4 regions of the Streptomyces coeruleofuscus genome follow, and region 2 is predicted to be linked to each of the others. Evidence: riboswitches for the same ligand, from Rfam matches in the RefSeq annotation. Region 2 holds a riboswitch; each other region holds the start of a gene.
The links. A riboswitch is a leader RNA that binds a small molecule or an ion and turns the genes downstream of it on or off. The one in region 2 is predicted to bind cobalamin.
Positions count from the first base shown of each region.

Region 1: linked by a shared signal. The riboswitch ahead of ABFX81_RS23015 (ABC transporter substrate-binding protein) and the one ahead of ABFX81_RS18455 (ribonucleoside-diphosphate reductase subunit alpha) in region 2 are both predicted to bind cobalamin.
Region 3: linked by a shared signal. The riboswitch ahead of ABFX81_RS28210 (cobalamin biosynthesis protein) and the one ahead of ABFX81_RS18455 (ribonucleoside-diphosphate reductase subunit alpha) in region 2 are both predicted to bind cobalamin.
Region 4: linked by a shared signal. The riboswitch ahead of ABFX81_RS06335 (energy-coupling factor ABC transporter permease) and the one ahead of ABFX81_RS18455 (ribonucleoside-diphosphate reductase subunit alpha) in region 2 are both predicted to bind cobalamin.

Region 1 is NZ_BAAASE010000005.1:791,815-795,400, reverse strand. Features, by position in the region: gene ABFX81_RS23025 (amino acid permease) at 1-695, opposite strand, end outside; gene ABFX81_RS23020 (CoA-binding protein) at 830-1,258, opposite strand; cobalamin riboswitch at 1,366-1,526, shown strand; gene ABFX81_RS23015 (ABC transporter substrate-binding protein) at 1,610-2,626, shown strand; gene ABFX81_RS23010 (iron chelate uptake ABC transporter family permease subunit) at 2,623-3,586, shown strand, end outside.
Region 2 is NZ_BAAASE010000004.1:681,956-685,541, reverse strand. Features, by position in the region: gene ABFX81_RS18465 (DUF3311 domain-containing protein) at 1-95, shown strand, start outside; gene mctP (monocarboxylate uptake permease MctP) at 92-1,720, shown strand; cobalamin riboswitch at 1,906-2,030, shown strand; gene ABFX81_RS18455 (ribonucleoside-diphosphate reductase subunit alpha) at 2,152-3,586, shown strand, end outside.
Region 3 is NZ_BAAASE010000007.1:421,789-425,374, reverse strand. Features, by position in the region: gene ABFX81_RS28220 (inorganic phosphate transporter) at 18-1,262, shown strand; gene ABFX81_RS28215 (hypothetical protein) at 1,297-1,518, shown strand; cobalamin riboswitch at 1,648-1,787, shown strand; gene ABFX81_RS28210 (cobalamin biosynthesis protein) at 1,889-2,830, shown strand; gene ABFX81_RS28205 (cobyric acid synthase) at 2,827-3,586, shown strand, end outside.
Region 4 is NZ_BAAASE010000001.1:1,448,656-1,452,241, forward strand. Features, by position in the region: gene cbiQ (cobalt ECF transporter T component CbiQ) at 1-690, opposite strand, end outside; gene ABFX81_RS06330 (energy-coupling factor ABC transporter substrate-binding protein) at 696-1,064, opposite strand; gene ABFX81_RS06335 (energy-coupling factor ABC transporter permease) at 1,061-1,762, opposite strand; cobalamin riboswitch at 1,793-1,977, opposite strand; gene ABFX81_RS06340 (serine/threonine-protein kinase) at 2,068-3,513, opposite strand.

The DNA of each region.
Region 1 (3,586 bases), on a different contig from region 2:
CGGGCCGGGTCGCGGCTCTCGCCCGCGAGCTGGATCGCCTGCTCGAAGCCCAGCAGGGCGAAGATGATGCCGCTGGAACTCACGGCGCTCAGCACGCCGTGGGCGCCGAACGGCGCGAAGCCGTGCTCGGTGAAGTTGCCCGGGTGGAAGTTTCCGGCCGCGATGATGAAGATCGCGGCCAGCGGCACGGCCACCTTCCACCAGGTGGCGGCGCTGTTGGTGTGCGCCAGGATCCGCACGCCGAGGAAGTTGACGACGACGAACACGGCCATGAGGACCACGGCGACGACGAACCCGCTCGTCGTCAGCGTCCCGTCCCCGGCGTGCTGGAAGCCCTGCGCCCAGTGCCAGTGCCCGGCGTAGCCGATCATGGCCTCGACCTCGATCGGGGCCACGGTCGCCGCCTGGAGCCAGGAGAACCAGCCGAAGGACATGCCGGCGAGACCGCCGAACGCGTAGTGCGGATAGCGCGCCGTGCCGCCCGCGACCGGGAACATGCCGCCGAGTTCCGCGTGCACCAGTGCCAGCAGCACGATCGCGACCGCGCCGATCAGCCAGGACAGGATCGCCGCGGGGCCGGCCGCCACGACTGCCTTCTCGGCACCGTACAACCAGCCGGAGCCGATGATGGAGCCGACCGACGCCCACATGAGGCCGATCAGTCCTACGTCCCGGCGGAGGCCGTCTCTTACCATGAATTCAGGGGCCTCTCATAAATGAACTCGAGGAGTTCGGCGAGCAAGAGGCCTCAGATTAGGAATCGAATATCCAGCGGTAGAAGACGAGTTGTGCAGCCTTGACCGGGCGCGGGTGTTTCCTGGAAATCGCTTCAGGAATTCTGTACGCGGCGATGAGGAAGTCGTGGGATCTCGATCGCCGGGCAGCGGTCCATCACCATCTCCAGTCCCGCGGCGCGGGTCCGGTCGTACGCCGCCTCGTCGATGACGCCGAGCTGGAACCAGACCGCCTTCGCGCCCTTGGCGACCGCCTCGTCCGCGACCGCTCCGGCGAGATCGCTGTTCACGAACACGTCCACGACGTCCACGTCGAAGGGGATGTCCGCCAGACTGGCGTACCCCTGCTCGCCGTGCACCGTCTCCGCCTTCGGATGCACGGGCACGACGCGCTTGCCGTAGCGCTGGAGCACGGCGGCGACGCCGTACGCCGCGCGCTGCTCGTTCGACGACAGGCCCACCACGGCCCAGGTGTCGCCGAGCTCGGTGAGGATCCTGCGGACCGTTGCCTCGTCGCCGTACACCGGCGGCCTCCTCGAAAGTCACGGAAGAACTGCTGTCGAACTGCTGCCTCTACAACGGCGCGGGGTGCGCGGTGATTCCCCGGCGCCCTCCGTGATAGCTTGCCGGGGCCAGTCGAACCCATGTACGTGGGTCAGGGAATCCGGTGCGAATCCGGAACTGACGCGCAGCGGTGAGGGGGACGGGCGGGGCCTCGGCCACTGGACGGCGTGTGTGACGTCCGGGAAGGCGCCCCGTACCGGACGAACCCGAGTCCGAAGACCTGCTGGCGGCCCTCGCGGCGGTCCGCGGCGGGGGAGCACCGTACGACCGGGCTCCGCGATCGAGCCCTCGACGACTGAGGACTGGTTCCCGTGCCCCTCGCCCGACCCGCTCGTGCCGCCGTCCTGCTCGCGGCCGGCTCCCTGCTCCTGGCCGGCTGCGGCGACTCCAAGGCCACCGCCACGAAGGCCGCCGTCACCCTCGGCAACTGCGGCCACGAGGTGCGCGTCGAGGCCGCGCCGCAGCACGCCGTCTCCCTCAACCAGGGCACCACCGAGATCCTGCTCTCCCTCGGCCTCGCCGACCGCCTCGCGGGCACGGCCACCTGGACCGACCCCGTGATGAAGGGGCTGGCGAAGGCCAACGCGAAGGTGCCGCGCATCTCCGACAACAACCCGTCCTTCGAGCGGGTCCTGGACGCCGACCCCGACTTCGTCGCCGCCTCCTTCGTCTCCACCCTCGGCAAGGGCGGCGTCGCCACCCGCGAGCAGTTCGAGAAGCTCGGCGTGCCCACGTACGTCTCCCCGTCGGACTGCGCCGGCAAGGACAACTCCGGGGGCGGCGACGGCGCGCGCGCCAAGGCGCTGGGCATCGACACCGTCTACGGCGAAGTACGCGACCTGGCCACCGTGTTCGGCGTGCAGGATCGGGGCGACGAGCTCGTGGCCTCCCTCCAGCGGCGCATGGCCAAGGCCACGCGGGGCGTCGACGCCTCCGACGTCACCCTCCTGTACTGGTTCGCCAACTCCGAGTCGCCCTACATGGCGGGCTGTTGCGGAGCGCCCGGCATCATCACGCGGGCCCTCGGCGCGAAGAACGTCTTCGACGACACGCACGAGGAGTGGCCGCAGATCAACTGGGAGACGGTCGCCGAACGCGACCCCGACGTCCTGGTCATCGGCGACCTCACCCGCAAGTCGCAGACCGCCGAGTCGGCCGCGAAGAAGATCGCCTTCCTGGAGTCCAACCCGGCCACCAGGAACATGGACGCGGTCAAGCACAGGCGGTACGTGCTGCTCAGCGGGCAGGCCATGAACCCGACCATCCGCACGGTCGAGGGAGTGGAGAAGGTCGCCGCCGGACTGCGCGAGTTCGGGCTCGTGAAGTGACGGTCCGCGGACCCGCGCTCGGTGTCGCGGGCGCCTTGCTGCTGGTGGTCTCCCTGGCCCTGGCGATCACCGTCGGCCCGGCCGACATCCGGGTCGCGGACGTCTGGTCCGTCGTCGCGGCCCACCTGGGTCTCGGCAGCTCGGACCTGACGCCGATCCGCGACGGGATCGTCTGGCAGCTGCGACTGCCGCGCACCCTGCTCGCGGCCGTGTGCGGGGCCGGACTGGCCGTGTGCGGGGCGGTGATGCAGTCGCTGCTGCGCAATCCGCTCGCCGACCCGTTCGTGCTCGGGGTTTCCTCCGGCGCCTCCACCGGCGCTGTCCTGGTCGTCGTCCTGGGCGTGGGCGGCGGTGCCGTCTCGGTGTCCGCGGGCGCGTTCCTCGGCGCCCTGGTCTCCTTCGCGCTGGTGCTGCTGCTCAGCCACACCCTCGGCGGCACCACCGACCGGGTCGTCCTCGCGGGCGTCGCCGCCATGCAGCTCTTCTCCGCGCTCACCTCCTTCATCGTGATGACCGCCGCCGACGCCGAGACGACCCGGGGCGTGCTGTTCTGGCTCCTCGGCTCGCTCGGCGGCGCGGGCTGGACCGATGTGTGGCTGTGCCTGGCCGTCCTGGCCGTGACGCTGGTGGTGTGCCTGTCCTTCGCCCGTACCCTCGACGCCTTCTCCTTCGGGCAGGACGCGGCGGCCGCCCTCGGGGTGTCGGTGGCCCGCACCCGCCTGGTGCTGCTGTGCGTCACGGCCCTGCTCACGGCCGCGCTGGTCAGTTCGGCCGGGGCGATCGGCTTCGTCGGGCTGGTCCTGCCGCACGCCGCGCGGGCCCTGGCCGGTCCCGGTCACGTCCGGCTGCTTCCGGTCACCGCACTCGCCGGTGCGGTGTTCCTGGTGTGGGTGGACACGCTCGCCCGTACGGTCCTGGATCCGCAGGAGGTGCCGGTGGGAGTCGTGACGTCGCTGATCG
Region 2 (3,586 bases):
TCCTGATCTCCACCGTGCTGACGATGATCGCCTACACGTTGTGGCAGCGTGACCAGCGCGCCCGTTCTGCCGCGAAGGGCGGTGCGTCGGAGTGAAGGACGGCGTGAACGGCGTCGCACTCGCCGTCTTCATCTTCTTCTTCCTGCTCGTCACGGTCATGGGCTTCCTCGCCGCGCGCTGGCGCAAGGCCGAGAACGAGCACAGCCTCGACGAATGGGGCCTGGGCGGCCGGTCGTTCGGCACCTGGGTCACCTGGTTCCTGCTCGGCGGCGACCTGTACACGGCGTACACCTTCGTCGCCGTCCCCGCGGCGATCTACGCGGCGGGAGCGGCCGGCTTCTTCGCCGTGCCGTACACCATCCTGGTGTACCCGCTGATCTTCACGTTCCTCCCCCGCCTGTGGTCGGTCTCGCACAAGCACGGGTACGTGACGACGTCCGACTTCGTGCGCGGCCGATTCGGCTCCAAGGGCCTCTCGCTGGCCGTGGCCCTCACCGGCATCCTCGCGACGATGCCGTACATCGCGCTCCAACTGGTCGGCATCCAGGCCGTGCTGGACGTGATGGGCGTCGGCGGCGGCGAGAACACCAACTGGTTCATCAAGGACCTGCCGCTGCTGATCGCCTTCGGTGTGCTGGCGGCGTACACGTACTCCTCGGGTCTGCGGGCGCCGGCGCTGATCGCGTTCGTGAAGGACACCCTGATCTACATCGTCATCGCGGTGGCGATCATCTACATCCCGATCAAGCTGGGCGGCTTCGACGAGATCTTCGCCAAGGCCGGCGAGGCGTACGGTCAGACCAACCCGGCGACGGGCGCGCCGCGCGGTGCGCTGGTGCCGCCGGAGGCGGGGCAGTGGACGTACGCCACGCTGGCGCTGGGCTCCGCGCTCGCGCTCTTCATGTATCCGCACTCGATCACGGCGACGCTGTCCTCGAAGAGCCGTGAGGTGATCCGCCGCAACACCACGATCCTGCCGCTGTACTCGCTGATGCTGGGCCTGCTCGCGCTGCTCGGCTTCATGGCGATCGCGGCCGGGATCAAGGTGCAGAACGGTCAGCTGGCGATCCCGCAGCTGTTCGAGACCATGTTCCCGGACTGGTTCGCGGGCGTGGCCTTCGCGGCGATCGGCATCGGCGCCCTGGTCCCGGCGGCCATCATGTCCATCGCGGCCGCGAACCTCTTCACCCGCAACATCTACAAGGACTTCATCAAGCCCGACGCCACGCCCGCCCAGGAGACCAAGGTCTCCAAGCTGGTCTCCCTGCTGGTGAAGGTGGGCGCGCTGGCCTTCGTCCTCACCATGGACAAGACGGTCGCCATCAACTTCCAGCTCCTCGGCGGCATCTGGATCCTCCAGACCTTCCCGGCCCTGGTCGGCGGCCTGTTCACCCGCTGGTTCCACCGCTGGGCGCTGCTCGCGGGCTGGGCGGTCGGCATGGTCTACGGCACGGTCGCGGCGTACGGCGTCGCCTCCCCGACCCAGAAGCACTTCGGCGGCTCGTCGAAGGAGATCCCGGGCATCGGCGAGATCGGCTACATCGGCCTCACGGCGTTCGTCCTGAACGTCGTCGTCACCGTCGTCCTGACCTTCGTCCTCAAGGCGCTGAAGGCCCCCGAGGGCATCGACGAGACCAAGCCGGAGGACTACACGGCGGACGCGGGCGACCCCGGCGTCCAGGTGGAGCTTCCGCCTGCCACGGCAGGGACCAGTCACTGAGCGACCAGGACCAGCCACCGTACAACCCGCAGCGGGCCGCCGTGAGAAGGACCACGACGGCCCGCTGTCGTGCGCACGCACCGTGGACACAGCGATCCGGGTCACTCTCCTCACCTACGAGTTGACGCTGCGAAACCATCGCGACACTACATCTAGGGGTGCTTTCTCCACCCGGCACAAGATGTATGCTCATGCTCGCTGTCGCCGCAGGGGAATCCGGTGCGAATCCGGAACTGTCCCGCAACGGTGTACTTGTGCGTGTTCGCGCACAGGCTTCAGTCCGAGGACCTGCCGACAGCGCACCCGGCCGTCCGGCCGGTGTGCCTGACGTCCGGGCCTCGTGGAATGGGCCGGTGGACGCGACGCCGCGTGCGCTCGCGTGCTGCCCCCTGCCCTGCGAGGCCCCCGTGCCGAGCGAGGGAGAGCCCCACGTGACCATCGCGCCAGCCGATCCGGTCTCAGCCGCCGAAGAAGAGCAAGACGGTCCTGGTGCCGCGCTGCTGCGGACCCTGACCGAGCTGACCGCCGACCTCCCCGACGCAGACCCCGGCCGGGTCGCCGCCGCCGCGCTGCGCGGCCGGTCCGCGCGGGCCGACGAGTCGGAGTTGCGCGAGCTGGCGACGGAGGCGGCCGCCGGCCTCATCTCCGAGGACCCCGCCTACTCCCGGCTGGCCGCGCGCCTGCTGACGATCGGGATCCGCGCCGAGGCCGCCTCACAGGGCGTCACCTGCTTCACCGAGTCCGTCGCGGTGGGGCACCGGGAGGGCCTCATCGCCGACCGGACCGCCGAGTTCGTGCGCGTCCACGCCGCCCGCCTCGACGCCCTGGTCGACACGGCCGCCGACGACCGCTTCGGCTACTTCGGCCTGCGCACGCTGCACAGCCGCTATCTGCTCCGGCACCCGATCACCCGCAAGGTGATCGAGACGCCCCAGCACTTCATGCTGCGCGTCGCCGCCGGTCTCGCCGAGGACGACACCCGCCGCTCCGCCGACGAAGTCGCCGCGCTCTATGGGCTGATGAGCCGGCTCGACTACCTCCCCTCCTCCCCCACCCTCTTCAACTCCGGCACGCGGCACCCCCAGATGTCGTCCTGCTACCTGCTCGACTCCCCCAAGGACGAGCTGGACTCGATCTACGACCGGTACCACCAGGTGGCGCGGCTGTCGAAGCACGCCGGCGGCATCGGCATCGCGTACTCCCGCATCCGTGCGCGCGGTTCGCTGATCCGCGGCACCAACGGCCACTCCAACGGCATCGTGCCGTTCCTGAAGACCCTCGACGCCTCGGTCGCCGCCGTGAACCAGGGCGGCCGCCGCAAGGGCGCCGCCGCGGTCTACCTGGAGACCTGGCACTCCGACATCGAGGAGTTCCTGGAGCTGCGCGACAACACCGGCGAGGACGCCCGCCGTACGCACAACCTGAACCTCGCGCACTGGGTGCCCGACGAGTTCATGCGGCGCGTGAACGCCGACGCGCAGTGGTCGCTGTTCTCCCCCTCGGACGTGCCCGAGCTGGTCGACCTGTGGGGCGAGGAGTTCGACGCCGCGTACCGGGCGGCCGAGGCGAAGGGTCTCGCGAAGAAGACCCTTCCGGCCCGGGAGCTGTACGGCCGCATGATGCGCACCCTCGCGCAGACCGGCAACGGCTGGATGACCTTCAAGGACGCCGCCAACCGCACCGCCAACCAGACCGCCGAGCCGGGCCACGTCGTCCACTCCTCCAACCTCTGCACGGAGATCCTGGAGGTCACCAGCGACGGGGAGACGGCGGTCTGCAACCTGGGGTCGGTCAACCTCGGCGCGCTCGTCGACCAGGCCGGCGGGGACATCGACTGGGAGCGGCTGGACGAGACCGTCCGCACCG
Region 3 (3,586 bases), on a different contig from region 2:
AACGATTGCCTGGGTAAATGGAAAGCTTCTCGCTGATCCTCGCGATTGTGGTGGTAACCGCACTCGCGTTCGATTTCACGAACGGTTTCCACGACACCGCGAACGCCATGGCGACGACCATTTCCACGGGTGCCATGAGGCCCAAGGTCGCCGTCGCCATGTCCGCCGTCCTCAACCTGGTCGGCGCCTTCCTGTCGGTGGAAGTCGCCAACACGATCTCCAAGGGGCTCGTCGACGAGTCCGGCATCCGTCCCGAGGTCATCTTCGCCGCCCTGGTCGGCGCGATCCTCTGGAACCTGCTGACCTGGCTGGTCGGCCTGCCGTCGAGTTCCTCGCACGCCCTGATGGGCGGCCTGATCGGCGCCACGATCGCCTCGGCGGGCGTCGGCGCGGTGCACGGTGACGTCCTGGTCACCAAGGTGCTGATCCCGGCGATCGCCGCCCCGCTGGTCGCGGGCATCGCGGCGCTGCTCGCCACGCGGCTGACGTACTCACTCGGCAAGAAGGCCGACGGCAAGGCCTCCGAGAAGGGCTACCGCGCCGGCCAGATCGCCTCCGCGGGCCTGGTCTCCCTGGCCCACGGCACCAACGACGCCCAGAAGACGATGGGTGTCATCACCCTCGCCCTGGTCGCCGGCGGCGCCGTCGCCCCCGACTCCGACCCGCCCATGTGGGTCATCCTGTCGGCGGGTATCGCCATCGCGCTCGGCACGTACCTCGGCGGCTGGCGCATCATCCGCACCATGGGCAAGGGCCTGACCGACCTCCGGCCGCAGCAGGGCTTCGCCGCCCAGACCAGCGCGGCCACGGTCATCCTGGCCTCCTCGCACCTCGGCTTCTCGCTCTCCACGACCCACTCCGTGTCGGGCTCCGTGATGGGCGCGGGCCTCGGCCGCAAGGGCGGCGTCGTCCGCTGGTCGACGGCGACGCGGATGTTCGTCGCGTGGGGTCTGACGCTGCCGGCGGCGGCCCTGGTGGCCGCGCTCGCCGAGTACGTCACGGGCTTCGGCAGCTGGGGTACCGCGGTGGTGGCCGTCTTCCTCGTCGCCTCCAGCGCGGCGATCTGGAAGATCTCGCGGCGTGAGGTCGTCGACCACACCAACGTCAACGACACCGACGAGGCGGAGCCGGCCGGTGTGGTGACCACGGCGATGGCCGCGGTGACGCCGCCGCCGGCCGGCACGGCGACGGAGGACCCGGTGCCGTCGTTCCCGGCCCAGGCCGCCGCCGAGCGGACGCCCTCGACGACCACCACCGTCTGACCCCGCCGACCGGTAACAAGGAAGAGTCTCCGATATGAAGATCGACTGGGCGGCCCTCGGCTCCGTCTTCGGTGTCAGCCTCGTGGTCACCGTGGCCCTGGTGGCCCTGTTCACCCTCGGCATCACCGGCCTGTCCCGCCGCGAACGGGCGGTGGCCCAGGGCGGATCCGCGGGCCTCGCGGTCACCGGCGCGTACGCGTGCTTCGCCGCGTGCGCGGCGGCTGTGGGATACGGGATCTATCTGATCGTGGCCTGACGGCCTGTCCGCACGAGGTTCCCGCCGGGCGGGACAGGACTTCGGTCCTGTCCCGCCCGGTCGTCGTGTGGCAGGGGGCGGTGTGGGCTTCTCCACAGTCTCCCCTCGCAGGTCAACGGCAAGTTGACGGCTGTTCCCGGCCGTGGTGGACTGCCGGGGCCAGTAACGGCGGCAGGAGAGGAAGCCGGTGGAAGTCCGGCGCGGTCCCGCCACTGTCACCGGGGTAGCGATCCCCGGGAGCCAGGAACTCTCACCGCCGGTCTAGTCGAACCAGGGCGTGGACACCCTGAGTGAGGACATATCGCCATGCGCGGCTGCCGATCGAGGTTCAGCACCCCACCCCTGCCCGCTCCTGTGACCGGCTGAGCCCATGGGTGCCGGTCGCGTCTTCGCGTACGGCGCCGCCGCCGGTCTGATCGGTGACCTGCTGCTCGGCGATCCTCGCCGGGGGCATCCGGTCGCCGTGTTCGGGCGGGCCGCGGGCGCCGTGGAACGGGTGTTGTGGCGGGACCACCGGGGGTGGGGCGCGCTGCACACCGTGGTGTGCGCCGGAGGAGCCGTCGCGCTCGGGGGCGTCGCCGCGCGTGCCGCGCGTGACTCCGCCGTCGCCTCCGTCGCGCTGACCGGCGCCGCCACCTGGGCCGTGGTCGGGGGGACTTCGCTCGCACGGGAGGCGCGGGCCATCGGGCGTGCCCTGGAGGCGGGGGACGTCGACGGGGCCCGGGCGCGGCTGCCGCACCTGTGCGGGCGGGATCCGCAGGCGCTCGACGCCGACGGGATCGCCCGGGCCGTGGTCGAGTCCGTCGCCGAGAACACCTCCGACGCGGTCGTGGGGGCGCTCGTGTGGGGGGCCGCCGGCGGTGTGCCGGGGCTCCTCGGCTTCCGGGCCGTCAACACCCTCGACGCCATGGTCGGGCACAAGTCGGCCCGGTACCGGCGCTACGGGTGGGCCTCCGCGCGGCTGGACGATCTCGCGGGCTGGCCGGGGGCCCGGCTGACCGCCGTGCTCGCGACCCTGGCCGGGGACGACCCACGGGGAGCCGTACGAGCCTGGCGGGCCGATGCCGGCAAGCATCCGAGCCCCAACGCCGGGCCCGTCGAAGCCTCGTTCGCGGGGGCGCTCGGGGTGCGGCTGGGCGGCACCTTGTCGTACGGCGGGCGCGTCGAGCACCGGCCCGTGCTCAACGGGGCGGGGCGCGGTGTCGGCACCCGGGACATCGAACGGGCCGTACGGCTGTCCAGGCGTGTCGGCTGGCTCGCGCTCGGCGTCTGTGTCGCCGCGCGCCACATCGTGAAAGGGCGTACGTCATGACGGGCGGTGGGCTTCTCGTCGCCGGTACCACCTCCGACGCGGGCAAGAGCGTCGTGACCGCCGGGATCTGCCGGTGGCTGGTGCGGCAGGGCGTCAAGGTCGCGCCGTTCAAGGCGCAGAACATGTCCCTCAACTCCTTCGTGACGAAGGAAGGCGCCGAGATCGGGCGGGCGCAGGCCATGCAGGCGCAGGCCTGCCGCGTCGAGCCGACCGCGCTGATGAACCCGGTGCTGCTCAAGCCCGGTGGCGAGCGGAGCAGTCAGGTCGTGCTGCTGGGCAAGCCGGTCGGGGAGCTCAGCGCACGCGGGTACCACGGCGGACGGCAGCAGAAGCTGCTCGGGACCGTGCTGGACTGCCTGGAGCAGTTGCGGGGCACGTATGACGCGGTGATCTGTGAGGGGGCGGGCAGTCCCGCCGAGATCAATCTGCGGCGGACCGACATCGTCAACATGGGGATCGCCCGCAACGCCGGGCTCCCCGTGCTCGTCGTCGGCGACATCGACCGGGGCGGTGTCTTCGCCTCGTTCTTCGGGACCGTCGCGCTGCTGTCGCCCGAGGACCAGGAGTGCGTCGCCGGGTTCCTCGTGAACAAGTTCCGGGGGGACGTGTCCCTGCTGGAGCCGGGCCTCGACATGCTCGAGGGGCTCACCGGGCGGCGTACGTACGGCGTTCTGCCCTTCCGGCACGGGCTGGGGATCGACGAGGAGGACGGGCTGCGCGTCTCCCTGCGGGGGACGGTCCGGGAGTCCGTCGTGG
Region 4 (3,586 bases), on a different contig from region 2:
ACTGGCGGCCGTGAAGCGGACGGAGACGCGGGCCTCGGGCACCAGGACGCGCAGGGTGCCGTCGTAGCCGCGCCCGGCGAGACCGTCCTGGAGACGGACCGCCCGGTCGAAGGCCCGGACGAACGCGGTGGCGCCGAGGCCGCCCAGCGAACGCCAGGCGGCGGCCCGCGTGGTGTGCCCGAGCCGGGCGGCCTGCGCGTCACGGACCCGGCGCACGGAGTCCAGCAGCAGGAAGCTCATGCGGTACGTCACGAGCGCTACGTCGACGACCGCCGCGGGCACCCCGGCCCGGACGAGACGCGGCAGCAGGTCGGACATGGGTGTCGTGAACGCGAACAACAGCACCCCAAGGGAGGCCGCCGAGGTGCGCAGCAGCAACTCCCCGGCCCGGAGCGGCCCGTCGCCCGCCAGGGACACGAAACCCTCCGGCCCGCCGACCTGCACGAGCAGCGTCAACGCTCCGGTCACGCAGAAACCCAACGGCACCCGGTAGGCCCGCCACAGCCTCCGCCAGGGCACGCCCGCCGGACCCACCAGCACCACCAGGGCGGTCAGCAGCACCAGAGCCGCGCCCGGCCAGGGCGGCAGCGAGATGGCCAGGAGGGTCAGCCCCAGCCCGAGCACGGCCTTGTCCACGGGATGGCGGCGGCGCCAGCGGCTGCTGTGCGCCGCCGCGTCGATCGGCAGCACGGGGCTCAGGCCCTTTCGGCCGTGGACTTCTCGGCGGCACCGGCCGCCGGGCTCTCGGAGTCCCGCTCCCGCGCCCGCCGCTCACCCTGCCGCCGGCCCCGGCGCAGGCCGAAGTAGTAGGCGAGGACACCGGCGCCGAGGGCCGCCTGGAGGGAGAACAGCGCCGACTCGATCTCACCGGACGGCGGTTCGTACAGGGGCGAGAACCAGGGCTCGTAGTCCGGCTCGATCTCGGTGATCGCCGTCTCGGCCTCGCCGTCGGAACCCGTGAAGGGCTCCTCCTTGTGGTCGCCGAGACCGAGCGCGAGCGGCAGCACGGCGAGCGCGACCACGACGAGCAGCAGCAGAAGGTTGATCTTCGTGTTCCTGCTCATCGGGCCACCGCCTCGGTCTCGCCGCGGGCCTGCTTGCCGGCGACGAGCACACCCAGCCGGGTCAGTTCGCCCTTGCTGGACTGCACCAGCAGCCGCATCACGAGGACCGTCAGCAGCCCCTCGCTCACCGCGAGCGGGATCTGGGTGACGGCGAAGATGGAGCCGAACTTGCCGAGCGCGCCCAGGAACCCGCTGCCCGGGTCGGGGAACGCGAGCGCCAGCTGCACGCTGGTGACGCAGTAGGTGGACAGGTCGGCGACGAACGCCGCGAAGAACACGGCGACCATCAGCGGCACGCCGTAGCGCCGCAGCAGCCGGTACACCGCGTATCCCGCCCAGGGCCCGACGATCGCCATGGAGAAGACGTTGGCGCCGAGCGTGGTCAGACCGCCGTGCGCGAGCAGCAGTGCCTGGAAGAGCAGGGTGATCGTGCCCAGCACCGCCATGACGGGCGGCCGGAACAGGATGGCTCCCAGGCCCGTACCGGTGGGGTGGGAGCAGCTGCCGGTGACGGACGGCAGTTTCAGGGCGGACAGGACGAACGTGAAGGCGCCGGAGGCGCCGAGGAGCAGGGTGCTCTCGGGGTGCTCGCGCACCTCACGGGTGAGCGACCGGACTCCGTGGACGACGAACGGCGCAGACGCGACACCCCAGGCGGCCGCGTGCGCCGGAGGCAGGAAACCCTCGGCAATGTGCATGGCTCAGCAGACCCTCTCCAGCACCTCGTGGATGGTTGACGCGCCTTGGCCGGTCTCCTGGCTCACGGGTCCCACCGCCCGTACTCCGCCTTCCCGGGTCCGTGAGGACCCAGTGGCTGCCCGCGAGGGCCGGAGCCGGACTTCCCGATCACAGTGGCGAGGGCCGCACCGGCATCACACCGGATTTCCCGTTCACCAAGGCGTGGTGACAGTAATGCCGAGATAAGGGCCATGACAAGCCAGCCGAGGGGGCGCGCGAGGGGGCGCGTGAAGGGGCGACCGCTCGCACACCGGCGCAGGAGGGCTCAGTCGTCGCCCTCGTCGTCATCGTCCTCCCCGTTCTCCCAGGACCCCGGAGGCTGTTCCTGGTTGGGCTTGTCCGCCTTCTCCGGCGGGTCGCTGCTCGCCTCCGGCGTCGGGCTCGCGGGGGCGGGCGTCGGTTCGGCGGGGGCCCGGGTATCGGGTGCCGCGGGGGAGGGGGTGACATCGGCCACTGTGCCGGCGGTGGGAGTCGTGGCGGTCGCGGGCGCGGACGCGAGGGGGTCGGCGGAGTCGGGGGACGAGGAGGCGGCCGGGCTGCTCGCGGACGGGGACGCGTCGGGTTCCGTGCCCTGCGTCGCGGTCTTGTCGGGCGAGAACCACATCATGCCGGCGAGCATCGCGGCGAGGAACAGCGCCGCCGCGGCCACCGTCGCGGCCAGTCTCCGGTGGTTGCCGAGGCCGTTGCGGGGTGCGGAGCGACGTGAACGCCCGCCCGGTGCCGTGCGAGAACCCGTGGGCAGCGCGTACGTGGCCGGGGCGCCGGTGTCGCCCGCCGCGTACGGTCCCGGCCCGGACGAGGGCGCAGGGGACGCCGCGTACGGTCCCGGCCCGGAGGACGGCACCGGGGACGCCGCCTCCGGCAGCGGCTCGGGCCGCCCCTGCCAGGCGCCGCCGGCGAACCACTCGGCGGCCTGCTGCGCCGTGGGCCGGTCATCGGGCTGCTTGGCGAGCAGGGCGAGGAGGTAGCTCTCGAAGGCCGGAGGCAGACCGGTGACACCGAGCTCGCGGGGCGGTACGGGGGCGTTGTCGAGATGCTGGTGGAGGAGTGCGACGGCGGTGTCGGCCTGGAACGGCGGGCGGCCGCTGAGGAGCTGGTAGAGCACGCACCCCAGGGAGTACATGTCGGAGGCGGGACCCGCCGGTTGGCCCAGGGCGCGTTCGGGCGCGAGGTAGAGGCCGGTGCCGACGATCTGACCGGTGGCGGTGAGCGCGGCGCCCGGGTCGTCGAGGAAGCGCGCGATGCCGAAGTCGCCGATCTTCAGCGTGCCGCCCGCGTCCAGCAGGAGGTTGGCGGGTTTGACGTCCCGGTGCACGATGCCCTGCTGGTGCGCGGCGGCGAGGCCGGCGGCGGCCTGCGCGGCGAGTCCCGCCACCCGCTCGGCCGGGAGCGCGCCGGAGACGGACAGCACCCGGGCGAGGCTGTCGCCCTCGACCAGCTCCATCACCAGGTACAGCCGGTTGTCGTACTCGCCGAAGTCCAGGACCCCGACCACGTTGGGGTGATTGAGACGCCCGGCCGTCTGGGCCTCCAGGCGGAACCGGGACGCCGCCGTGGCGTCGGTGTCCTGAGGCAGCAGCAGCTTGACGGCCACCGCTCTGGCGAGCGTCTCGTCGTACGCACGCCAGACCTCTCCCATTCCGCCGCGCCCGATCTCAACGTCCAGCCGGTAGCGGCCCGCTAGCAGCACTCGTCCTCGTCCTCTGCTCATGGGAAGGTCCTCGCCGCAGGCCGTAACTCCCCGCGTCGGAGCGGAGGTTGGTGGGGGGTACCGCAGCCGACCC